2 regions of the Comamonas sp. FUJ_7 genome follow, and region 2 is predicted to be linked to the other one. Evidence: riboswitches for the same ligand, from Rfam matches in the RefSeq annotation. Region 2 holds a riboswitch; the other holds the start of a gene.
What was found. Region 2 has a riboswitch for glycine ahead of AC2I9W_RS04240 (D-amino acid dehydrogenase). Riboswitches for the same ligand answer to the same signal wherever they lie in the genome.

Region 1: another riboswitch for glycine. It lies ahead of gcvT (glycine cleavage system aminomethyltransferase GcvT); the one in region 2 lies ahead of AC2I9W_RS04240 (D-amino acid dehydrogenase).

Annotation. Positions count from the first base shown of each region.
Region 1 covers NZ_JBXXZI010000001.1:345,913-351,708, forward strand. Annotated here, with positions in the region: gene gcvP (aminomethyl-transferring glycine dehydrogenase) at 1-547, opposite strand, end outside; gene gcvH (glycine cleavage system protein GcvH) at 642-1,016, opposite strand; gene gcvT (glycine cleavage system aminomethyltransferase GcvT) at 1,148-2,281, opposite strand; glycine riboswitch at 2,347-2,471, opposite strand; glycine riboswitch at 2,491-2,597, opposite strand; gene AC2I9W_RS01565 (energy transducer TonB) at 2,675-3,085, opposite strand; gene AC2I9W_RS01570 (hypothetical protein) at 3,188-3,517, shown strand; gene AC2I9W_RS01575 (DHA2 family efflux MFS transporter permease subunit) at 3,595-5,151, opposite strand; gene AC2I9W_RS01580 (EmrA/EmrK family multidrug efflux transporter periplasmic adaptor subunit) at 5,168-5,796, opposite strand, start outside.
Region 2 covers NZ_JBXXZI010000002.1:109,824-115,619, forward strand. Annotated here, with positions in the region: gene nhaA (Na+/H+ antiporter NhaA) at 1-839, opposite strand, end outside; gene AC2I9W_RS04235 (EamA family transporter) at 1,195-2,127, shown strand; gene AC2I9W_RS04240 (D-amino acid dehydrogenase) at 2,240-3,508, opposite strand; glycine riboswitch at 3,563-3,683, opposite strand; glycine riboswitch at 3,684-3,783, opposite strand; gene AC2I9W_RS04245 (amino acid permease) at 4,325-5,796, shown strand, end outside.

The DNA of each region.
Region 1 (5,796 bases), on a different contig from region 2:
GGTCACCGGCCAGCACGATGCGGTTGCTCTTGGATTTGACCGAGCGCTTGGCCAGTGTCATGGCCTCGGCGGCTGCCGTGGCTTCGTCCAACATGGAGGCGTTGGCGATGGGCATGCCGGTCAGGTCGGTCACCATGGTCTGGAAGTTGACCAGTGCTTCCATGCGGCCCTGTGAGATTTCGGCCTGGTAGGGGGTGTAGGCCGTGTACCAGGCGGGGTTCTCCAGAATATTGCGCAGGATGACGCCCGGTGTGTGCGTGCCGTAGTAGCCCTGGCCGATAAAGCTTTTGAGAATCTGGTTCTTGTTGGCAATGGCTTTGAGCTCGGCCAGTGCAGCAGCTTCCGTCACCGGTGCTGGAAGGTCCATGGGTTTGGTGCGCGCGATGGAGGCAGGTACGACCTCGGCGATCAAGGCCTCTAGCGTGGGCTTGCCAATGGCGGCCAGCATGGTCTGCTGCTCTTCGCGATCGGGGCCGATATGGCGGGCAATGAACTCGTGCTTGTTTTCCAGAGACTCAAGCGTAGCAACGGGAGGGAACATCAGCATGGGAGGGACCTATTCTCTAAAGCTGTGACTGGCGATTCCTGGCTGGTGGAACCGGGCATAAAAAAGCCTTCGCATTGGCGAAGGCCTTGTGCCATTAATTGCCCTTGGCGAAGGTTTCGTAAGCGGTTTCTTCCATCAGGCCGTCCAGCTCGCTCACGTCGCTCATCTTGACCTTGAAGAACCAGCCGGTGGCCAGCGGGTCGCTGTTGGCCAGCGAGGGGTCGTTGCGCAGGTCTTCGTTGACTTCAACGATTTCACCGGTCACGGGCATGTATACGTCTGCAGCGGCCTTGACGGACTCGACCACGCCGGTCACGTCGCCGGCCTTGAAGATGGTGCCGACGGCGGGCAGATCGACAAACACCACATCGCCCAGTGCGTCTTGTGCGTGGACGGTGATGCCGACAATCGCGGCATTGGTGTCAGCGGCGTTGATCCATTCGTGTTCTTTGGAATATTTGATGCTCATGCAAAGCTCCAGATGGGGAATTCAGGGATTCGGAGGAATCGGGGTTGTGTTGGAGAAAGGTCCAGCCCGCACTTTAGCGGCGTTCTGAGTGCTGTTGGGCAAACTGGCCGCTCTCATGCGCGGCGACAGACCTAGCCACGGTAGTAGTTGGTGGGCACAAAGGGCATCTCAGCAACCTTCATGGGCACGGGCTTGCCGCGCACCAGGGCAAAGATTTCGGTGCCTACGGCCGCATAGTCGGGCGCCACATAAGCGATGGCAATGGGCTGGTTGAGAGTGGGGCTGAGCAGGCCGCTGGTGATGTGACCTATATGCTGGCCGTCCATGTTTTCAAGCACCGCAGGCTCGCGCACGGGAGTGCGTTCCTGTGCAAGCAGGCCAACGCGCTTGCGCGTCAGCTGCTGCGGATTTTGTAGCTGCTCCAGCACGATGGCAGCGCCGGGAAAGCCTGCTTCGCGTGCACCGCCGCTGCGTCGCACTTTCTGGATGGCCCAGTTCAAAGCGCCTGCGACAGGAGTGGTCGTGGTGTCAATATCGTTGCCGTACAGGCACAGACCCGCTTCAAGGCGCAGCGAGTTGCGGGCACCCAGGCCGACGGGGGCGACTTCGGGCTGGGCCAGCAGCGTCTCGGCAAAGGCTTGTGCCACATGGGCGGGCAGGGAGATTTCAAACCCATCCTCGCCCGTATAGCCGCTGCGCGTGATGTAGAACGCATGGCCTTGCCAGTCAAAGTAGTTGCCGGTCATGAAGACTAGGGCGTTGACGCTGGGGATCAGTCTTTGCAGCGCTGTCACGGCCTGAGGGCCTTGCAGTGCCAGCAGGGCGCGGTCGGGCAGGGGCACGACTTCGCAGCGCTGACCGATGTGTTTCTGGATATGGACCATGTCGGCCACCTTGCAGGCACCGTTGACGATGAGGAACAGGTCGTCGCCCCGGTTGACGAACATCAGGTCGTCCAGAATGCCGCCTTCTTCATTGAGCAGCAGTCCGTAGCGCTGCTTGTGCAGGCCCAGGTCAATGACATCAACGGGCATCAGCGACTCAAGAGCTGCCGCTGCATCTAGCCCGCGCAGCAAGAGCTGGCCCATGTGGGAGACATCGAACAGTCCTGCCGCCTTGCGGGTGTGCAGATGCTCGGCCATCAGCCCTTGCGGGTATTGCACAGGCATGGAATAACCGGCAAACGGCACCATGCGCGCGCCCAGCTTCTGGTGCAGGTCGAACAAAGGTGTGGTTAGCAGGTCAGGCGAGGTTGCAGCAGTCACAGGCAAGCGCTCCGGTTATTCAACCCATATGAGTGGCCCTGCATGACGGCTGCCATGCGCGGCGGGCTTGCCTTGCTGTCCGCTTTACCTGAGAGATTCACTGCCGCAGTGATGTCGGGCAGTTTGCTCCTTCGGTGGATGCAGGCGCACCATGAAATGGCGGCTCACATCTCTCTCCAGCAAGGAACGCTGGCAGCTTGTACGCCGCGCAGCGCTTGTCAGTCCTTTTGCCTGAGCGTTTGGATGGACTGGCCATCTGCGCCTTCGGCGGTGCCGGGCGGCTGGGGCCGCTGGCACTCTCTCCTGACGCAGGCAATTCTAGCGGTGCATCACGGGCCTGCACCACCGCAATTTGCAACTTCTGGGGTTTTCGATAGGGCCCAGGAGTGGCTGTTACTGCTTCTTGAAGATCAGGTCGTAGGGCTGCTCGAAACAGGTGGTGACAGGCTGGCCATTGCGCAGGGCGGGCGTGAAGCGCCAGCGGGCAAAGGATCTTTCGATGGCTTTGATGATGCGTGGGTCGGCATCCTCAGGCTGATAGATCTTGCGGCCCATCTTGCCTTCGGGCGTGACTTCGAACTGATAGACCACTTTGACCAGTGCCCCCTCGGGATACCAGTCAGGGTCGATACGGACATTGGAGGAGGTCTTGATCTTGGCGGGTGTGTCGACTTGACTGGCGGGCGTGCATTCAGCAAAAGGCTTGCGGGTCTGATTGCCGGTGGTTGAGCAGGCGCTCAAAAAGACGACGCTGAGAGCGGTGGCAAGTAGTGCGAGAGGTTGGAGTGGGTGGCGGGTCATCATGCTTCGATTGTGCTGGCAAACATTGCATGGGCATTGCTGCGTTGTCAGGCTGGACGGTGCGACACTCTGACTTCGACAAAGGTGACAAAAGGAGTGTGGGCCATGAATCCCATGGTTGGAAATCTGGAAAAGCTGCTGGCTCAGGGCAAGGATGGGGCGCTGCTGCGCTATACGCTGGGCAAGGCTTATGCCGATGAGGAGCAGATGGGCATTGCACGAGAGCATCTGCTGCAGGCGACGGCGCTGGATGCCAGCTACTCGGTGGCCTGGAAGCAGCTGGGCAAGGTGGAGCTGGCGTTGGGCGATGCGCAGGCGGCGCGTCATGCCTGGGAGCAGGGACTGGCTTGCGCACAGGCCAAGGGGGATTCGCAGGTCGTCAAGGAGCTGCAGGTGTTTTTGCGCCGTCTGGACAAGCAGGTCGCTTCAGATTGAATACTCCTGAAAAAATAGCTTCCAATGCTTGCTGAACAAGCGCTGGAAGCTATTTTTATATGAAATTTCAGTAGCGACTAATGCGCGCCGGCTGCAGCATCGGCCCCTGAGCTGTGGGCGGCAGGGCGCTTGGTGAACCAGATCAGCACGATCAGGCTGAGGAACATAAAGGACGAGGCCAGAAAGATATCGTCCGCCGCAAGGGTGAAGGCCTGCTGGTCGATCAGCCGGTTGATCTGGGCGTAGGCCTGCTCGGCGCTCATGCCAGCGGCCTGCAGGTTTTTGACCGTGACAGCAAAAGTGCCCTGGCCCTGCACCAGCAGCTCCGTCAGATGCGCGTGGTGCATGGAGGCCCGGTTTTCCCACAGTGTGGTGGCAATCGAGGTGCCCATGGCGCCGGCCGTAATCCGCACAAAGTTGGACAGGCCCGCAGCGGCGGGAATGCGATCTGGCGATAGACCGCTCAGTGTGATGGTTGTCAGCGGGATGAAGAAGAAGGCCATGGCGCCGCCCTGAATCAGCGTGGGAATCAGGATATGGCCAAAGTCTGTCTCCACCGTAAAGCGCGAGCGCATCCACAGCACAAGGGCAAACACGATAAAAGCGCCGGTTGCCATCTTGCGTGGGTCCCACACCGCCACTTTGCGGCCCACGATGGGCGTCAGCACGATGGCCAGTATGCCCACGGGGGCCAGCGCCAGACCGGCGGAGGTGGAGGTGTAGCCCATCCACTGTTGCAGCCACAGTGGCAGCAGTACCACGTTGCCAAAGAACAAGCCGTAGGCAATGGACAGCGCTATCGAGCCCGCCGCAAAGTTGCGGCCCTTGAACAGGCGCAGATCCACCACGGGGTGTGCATCGGTCAGCTCCCAGACCACGAAGATGGCAAAGGCGACCACGGCAACCACGGCAAAGACAATGATTTCTGACGAAGCAAACCAGTCCAGCTCCTTGCCCTTGTCCAGCATCAGCTGCAACGCGGCCACCCAGAGCACCAGCAGGGACAGGCCAATGGTGTCAATGGGCAGCTTGCGCTTAGGCGTCTCGCGGCTGCGATAAAGGCTCCAGGTCATCATGGCCGATAGCAGGCCCACGGGCACGTTGATGTAGAAGATCCACGGCCAGGAGATGTTGTCCGTGATCCAGCCGCCCAGCAGCGGCCCGACCACGGGCGCGACCAGCGTGGTCACGCCCCACAGCGAGAGCGCCACCCCGGCCATGGCAGGCGGGTAGCTGGCCAGCAGCAGGGTTTGCGACAGCGGAATCATGGGGCCGGCGACCAGGCCTTGCAGCACGCGAAAGAAAACCAGTGCCTCTAGCGACGAGGCAAAGCCGCAGAGCCAGGAGGTCAGCACGAACAGCAGCACGCTCATGGTGAACAAGCGCACGGCGCCGAAGCGCTGGGTGAGCCAGCCCGTCAGCGGCACGGAGATGGCATTGGCCACCCCAAAGCTGGTAATGACCCAGGTGCCCTGGCTTGGGCTAACGCCCACATCGCCCGAGATGGCCGGAATGGCCACGTTGGCGATGGAGGAATCCAGCACGTTCATAAAGGTCGCCAGCGATAAAGCCAGCGTGCCCAGCACCAAGGGGGCACCTTTGAGCGGTGCAGGCACAGAAGAGGGGGAGTGCATAAGTGCTGGCGCCGTCTTACTGTGCAGGCTCAGGTGCCGGTGCAGTGGCCGAAGGAGCGGCCGCCGTGGTAGGGGCCGCAGCAGTCATCTCTGGCAGTTGGGTCAGCGCAGGCAGCTTGTCGCCAGCAATGATGTGGCGGATGCGCTCTTCGGCCTGCGCCAGCGTGCCGTCGTACACGGCAGTCTGAGCCACAGGCTCGGTGCGCGGGGCGTTGGCCAGAGCCAGGCCATCTTGATTGCGGATATCGACCTTGGCATCCATGGACAGGCCTACGCGCAGCGGGTGCTGCTTGAGGGCTTCGGGCTCCAGGCTGATGCGCACGGGAACGCGCTGCACCACCTTGATCCAGTTGCCGGTGGCGTTCTGCGCGGGCAGCAGCGCAAACGCGGCACCCGTGCCTGCGCCCAGGCCCACGACCTGGCCTTCATAACGGGTCTTGTCGCCGTAGACATCGGCCGTCAGCTCCACCTTCTGGCCCATGCGCAGATCGGCCAGCTGGCTTTCCTTGAAGTTGGCGTCCACCCAGAGCTTGTGCAGATCGACCACGGTGAGCAGGGGCGAGCCCGCAGCCACGCGTTGGCCCAGTTGCACGCCGCGCTTGGCTACAAAACCGTCCACGGGGGCGATCAGGCGCGTGCGCTGCA
Region 2 (5,796 bases):
GGAACGGGAGAAGGGCGCACAAACACGGGCGTCATCAGGCCCAGAACCACACCGGCCAGAGTCGGGTGAGCCCCGGTCTTGAGCAGGCCAAACCACAAGATGGCACCAGGCAGCACATACAGGGGAGCGGCCGCAATGCCCATGCGGTTGAACAGCAGCACCAGCAGCACGCCGGCGCCGGCAATCACAAAGCCCATGGCCTGCAGGCCGCCCGAATAGAAGAAGGCAATGATGAGCACGGCCACGATGTCATCGATGATGGCCAGTGCTAACAAGAAGATGCGCAGCGCACCCGGAATATTGCGGCCCAGCAGGGCCAGAACACCCACGGCAAAGGCAATGTCGGTGGCCGTGGGAATGGCCCAGCCGTTGAGCAGCGTCTTGTCGCTGCCCACCAGTGCCACATAGATGAGTGCGGGAACCACGACACCGCCAATGGCAGCAATCAGCGGCAGGCTGGCCTGACGAAGGCTGGCCAGCGCCCCGTTGTGCAGCTCGCGGCGGATTTCCATGCCAACGACCAGAAAGAAGATGGTCATCAGCACGTCGTTGACGATGAAGTGCAGATCGGTGCTGAAGCTCCTGGGACCCAGTGTCATGGCGACTGGCGCATGCCAGAGGTCGAAGTAGCTTTGCGCTGCGCCGGAGTTAGCCCAGACCAAAGCGACGGCTGCAGCCAGCATGAGCACCATGCCGGCAAAGGACTCGATATGCAGCAGGTGGGTGATCTGGGCTTGCACGCGCTCCGTCATGGACTGCAGCGCGGGAATGCGGGGGGAGGCGGGAGATGCCGCAGAGGCAGCGGGCGCAGGGGCCTGCACAATTTTTTGTGGGTCCATGTGTCGATTCAGGTGGAGCAGGTCGTGCAATGACGATAAGCGAGCAGCCCGAGGGCTGACCTCAGACATTGCTTGCAAATTGCGTGCGACCAGCGCGCAGGCGGCCCGACCTGCGCAAGAACATTCACCTGCCATCGCCACCTTGTGTGACGGGCACCCATCGAAAATTGTAGCGAACTGTGCTTTACAGGTACTGATTTGAGGGGATTTTCTCGATATCCGGTGATCGCCAGCCAGCGCAGAGCGCTTCGTGCATGGCGTCACCTCCGCTCAAGCGGGCTTGCTGCACCAATGGCGTCAGCGGCGGTTGCGGCGCAGAGCTATGCTCGCTCGATTGCTGAAAAAGAAGGTGTGTATGTCAGGCTTGGGGGCGGAATATGTGTGGGTGCTGGTGGTGCTGTTTGCCGCAGCGGCGCAGACCGTACGCAATACGGCGCAGCGTTCGCTGACGGCGCAGGTCGGCACTTTGCCGGCCACACTGGTGCGCTTTCTCTATGGCCTGCCGTTTGCCGCTGTGTATCTGCTGGCGCTATACAGCTTTGGAGATTCAACGCTGACCCTGCCTCGCTTCAGTGCCGCTTATCTAGGCTGGATTGCCCTGGGCGCCTTTTTTCAGGTCGCAGCCACGGCGGCCTTGCTCATGGCCATGAAGGAGCGCAACTTTGCCGTGGCCGTCACCCTGTCCAAAACCGAGGTGCTGCAAGTGGCCTTGTTTGCCGCCATGTTCCTGCACGAACTGCCAACCCGGCTGGCGCTGCTGGCCATGGTGCTGGCCACGGTAGGCGTGCTGATGTTGTCGCTGCCGCCACGCGGTCAACTTTTCACGCTCTCGGCCTGGGCCAGCAAGTCCTCCATGTATGGTCTGATCTGCGGCGCCTGCTTTGCACTGGCCACGGTGGGCTTTCGCGGCGGTGCGGTGGAGATTGTCAGGCTGGGCGTGACTTCGCCCTGGCTGTCCGGTGCCTGGGGCGTACTGGTGGCGCAGACCATGCAGTCTGTGGTCATGGGCATCTGGATTGGCCGTACCCATGAGCAGGGGCTGTGGCCCATCTTCAGAGCCTGGCGCATCTCGCTGCTGGCCGGAAGCATGGGCGCCGCCGCATCGCTGGCCTGGTTCACCGCTTATGCCATGCAGGGGGCGGCCGCCGTGCGCACGCTGGGCATGGTGGAGGTGGTCTTCAGCTACCTGGTGTCGCGCAAGGTGTTCAGCGAAAAGCTGTCGCTGACGGAGAAGCTGGGCATGGCGCTGATGATGCTGGGGCTGGTGCTGATTTGTCTGCAGCTCTGATATTGAGAGCTGCCTGCACTTTATCTGTCATTGTTTCAATATCAAAAGATGTTGAAACATAGAAAAATCAAGCGCAAGCAGCTTTCATTTTGGTAGCTGTATCACTTCACGATCAGGCGCTGGCGGTGGTCAGCGTGGGCGGGCGGGGCTGCTTGCTGGCGCTGCCCATGGACTGAAGAACCACGTTGCCAATCATGTCGGCGGTAATGGCAGACAGCGTCCAGCCCAGGTGGCCGTGACCGGTGTTGTAGAACACGCAAGGCTTGTTGCCGGGGCCCACGCGCGGCATCAGATTGGGCAGCATGGGGCGCAGGCCCGCCCAGGGCACGACGCTGCGCGTGCTGATGCCCGGAAAGCACTGCTGCACCCAGTCAATCAGCGGGCGAATGCGGTCGGCGCGAATGTCCTTGTTGTAGCCATTGAACTCCGCCGTGCCGGCCACGCGGAACCGGTCTTGGCCCAGGCGGCTGGTGACCAGCTTGGTTTCGTCGTCCAGCAGGCTGACCACGGGGGCTGCTGCCTGGCTGGCCTCATCGAGCAGGTTGACGGTGATCGAGTAGCCCTTGACCGGGTAGATATTGACGCTGTCGCCCAGCTGGCTGGCCAGTGCACGGCTGGCCGTGCCGGCGCAGACCACCATGGCATCGAAAGTGGACGTCACCTCTTGTTGATCCTGGCGCACGGTGACGCTGGCCTGTTTGCCGTTGCTGGCAACCGACACGATCTCCTGGCCGTAAAGGCATGTCACGCCCAGTCTTGCGCAGGCGGCGGCCAGGCCGCTGGTGAATTTGTGAATGTCGCCGGTGGAGTCGCTTTCCGTGAAGTAGCCGCCGTAGTAATTGCCCGACAGCGTGGGCTCGATGGCATGCATTTCTTCGGGGGTGACGGCACGGCGCTCCAGGCCGCCCTGGGCCAGCAGTTGCGACACCCGGCCCGCATGCTCGAAGCCGGCGCGGTCACGATAGATGTGCAGGATGCCTTGCTTCTTGAGATCGAAGTCGATGCCCTCTTGCTCGGCCCAGCTGAACAAATGCTCGCGCGCCGCAACGGCCAGACGCGCCGTCTCCACGGTGTTTTTTTCGTAGTGGGGAATGGCAGCAAGAAACTGGGTAAACCACGACAGCTTGTGCCAGCTTGGCTTGGGGTTGAGCAGCAGCGGTGCATCGCTCTTGAGCATCCATTTGAGGCCCTTGACGATGGTGGACCAGTGCGTCCACACCTCGGCGTTCGATGCCGAGAGCTGGCCGCCGTTGGCGAACGAAGTCTCCATGGCCGCGTAACGCTGCTTTTCGAACAAGGTGACGGAAAAGCCGCGGCGTGCGAGGGCATAAGCGGTGGTCACGCCCGTGATACCACCACCGATAACGGCGATTGTTTTCATGATTCAGATTCCAGATGCGTCAAAGGGTGGAGTTCCCGCGCAATATGCGCAGCAAACGCCCCCTCTGTTCTGGACCTGAGAGATTCACGAGGCTGGGCGCTGGTTGCGCCGCTCGCTTGCTCCTTCGGTATGCCCGGCGGACGATGACGTCCGGACATTCTTCAGAGTGTGTATCAAAGCGATGCCGATCCTTTGGCCTGAGAGTTTCCGGGGCGGTTGCTCCTTCGGCGCTGCCGGCGCAATGTTGGCGCTGCAGTCTCTCTCGGCATTGCTGGGCTGAAAGCCTGGGCGCCAATGTAAGAAGAATGCAGTTGGCGGGCTATACGGGTTTGCCAGAGGCGGCTGGCAGATCACGCTGCTTGGTGAAGCCCCATTCATGAATTTGATAGCGATTGCCGCTTGCCAAATGTTGGTCTTGGAGTAATTTGATCTTGAATCGAAAGAAATGCATGCGCATGCTGCTTTCATTTTCATAGTGATCTGGGCTGTCAAGTGCGTGTGATCAGCCCCAGAGTCCACCCCCGCATTGATGGGCCGGCGCATGACGGCGGGCGGATTTGGGCAAAATGCCATCTTTGCCTGTCAGTGGGCCCGGTGATATCTCCGCCTGGCCATTGAAGCACCCGACCGGGGTAGCTGCCGAGATCGAATGCCGCTGGCTTATCCGCCACAGCGCTTTGCTTTCATGGCTTTGTTCCTTTGTCCCTGTTGCCTGCGATCCTTTGCGTGATCGCTTTTTCGCGTTGCCGTCTGGCAGCGCTTGTGGGATGGCTGGGTGGTCTGTCTGAATGGGCGCAAACCATTAAAACAAGACATATGTCTCAACCCAACGCAAACCATCAGCCTGCGCCGCTGACTGGTAGCAGTGACAACAACACGCAGCCCCAGCTGCACCGGGTGCTCAAGCAGCGCCACCTGAGCATGATTGCCATTGGCGGCGCCATTGGCACCGGCCTGTTTGTGGCTTCGGGCTCGGCCATCGCCCAGGTCGGCCCTGGCGGCGCGGTGCTGACTTATTTGCTCATTGGCATCATGGTGTACTACATCATGACCAGCCTGGGCGAGCTGGCGGCCTTCATGCCGGTGGCCGGCTCTTTCTCGACCTATGCCTCGCGCTATGTGGATCGCGGCTTTGGCTTTGCATTGGGCTGGAACTTCTGGTTCAGTTGGGCCGTGGTGGTGGCCGTGGATCTGGTGGCCTCGCAACTGGTCATGGCCTACTGGTTCCCCGATGTGCCGGGCATTCTCTGGAGCGGCCTGTTTTTGCTGCTGATGGTGGGGCTCAATGCGTTTTCCGCGCGTGGCTTTGCCGAGGCCGAATACTGGTTCGCTCTGATCAAGGTGGTGGCCGTGGTGGCGTTTCTGATCACCGGCGTGCTGATTCTGTTCGGCATCATCACGTCGGGCCATGTGCCCGGCTTTGAGAACTGGACAGTGGGCGAGGCGCCTTTTGTGGGCAACTTCGCCACCTTTGTAGGCGTGGCCATGATCGTGGCCTACTCCTTCCAGGGCACGGAGCTGGTGGGCGTGGCGGCGGGCGAATCCGAGAACCCGCGTGAGAACGTGCCGCGCGCGATTCGTCAGGTGTTCTGGCGCATTTTGCTGTTCTATGTGCTGGCCATCATCGTCATCGGTTTTCTGATTCCCTATACCGATCCGCAGCTGCTGCGCACCGAGGTGGCGGATATTGCCGTGAGCCCGTTCACACTGGTGTTTCAGCACGCGGGCCTGCTGTCGGCGGCCACGGTGATGAATGCGGTGATTCTGACTTCGGTGCTGTCGGCTGGAAATTCGGGCATGTATGCGGCCACGCGCATGCTCTACAACATGGCGACCGAAGGCAATGCGCCGCGCATTTTTTCGCGCCTGACCAAAAACGGCGTGCCACTGATTGCCTTGATCGGCAGCACCTTGATTGCCAGCCTGTGTCTGCTTTCTTCGCTCTACAGCCCGCAGGCCGTCTATATCTGGCTGCTGAATCTGGCGGGCATGACGGAATTTATCGTCTGGCTGGGCATTGCCGTGAGTCATTACCGCTTTCGCCGTGGCTATGTGATGCATGGCCACGATGTGGGTCTGCTGCCCTACAAGGCGGGTGCTTTTCCCTTTGGCCCCATCTTTGCCTTTGTGCTGTGCCTGATCGTGACGCTGGGTCAGAACTACCAGGCCTTTCTGGAGGAGCGCATTGACTGGGGCAGCGTGATCTCCACCTATCTGGGCATTCCGTTGTTTCTGGTGTTCTGGCTGGGTTACTGGCTGGTCAAGCGCAACACCTGGGTGTCTTACGC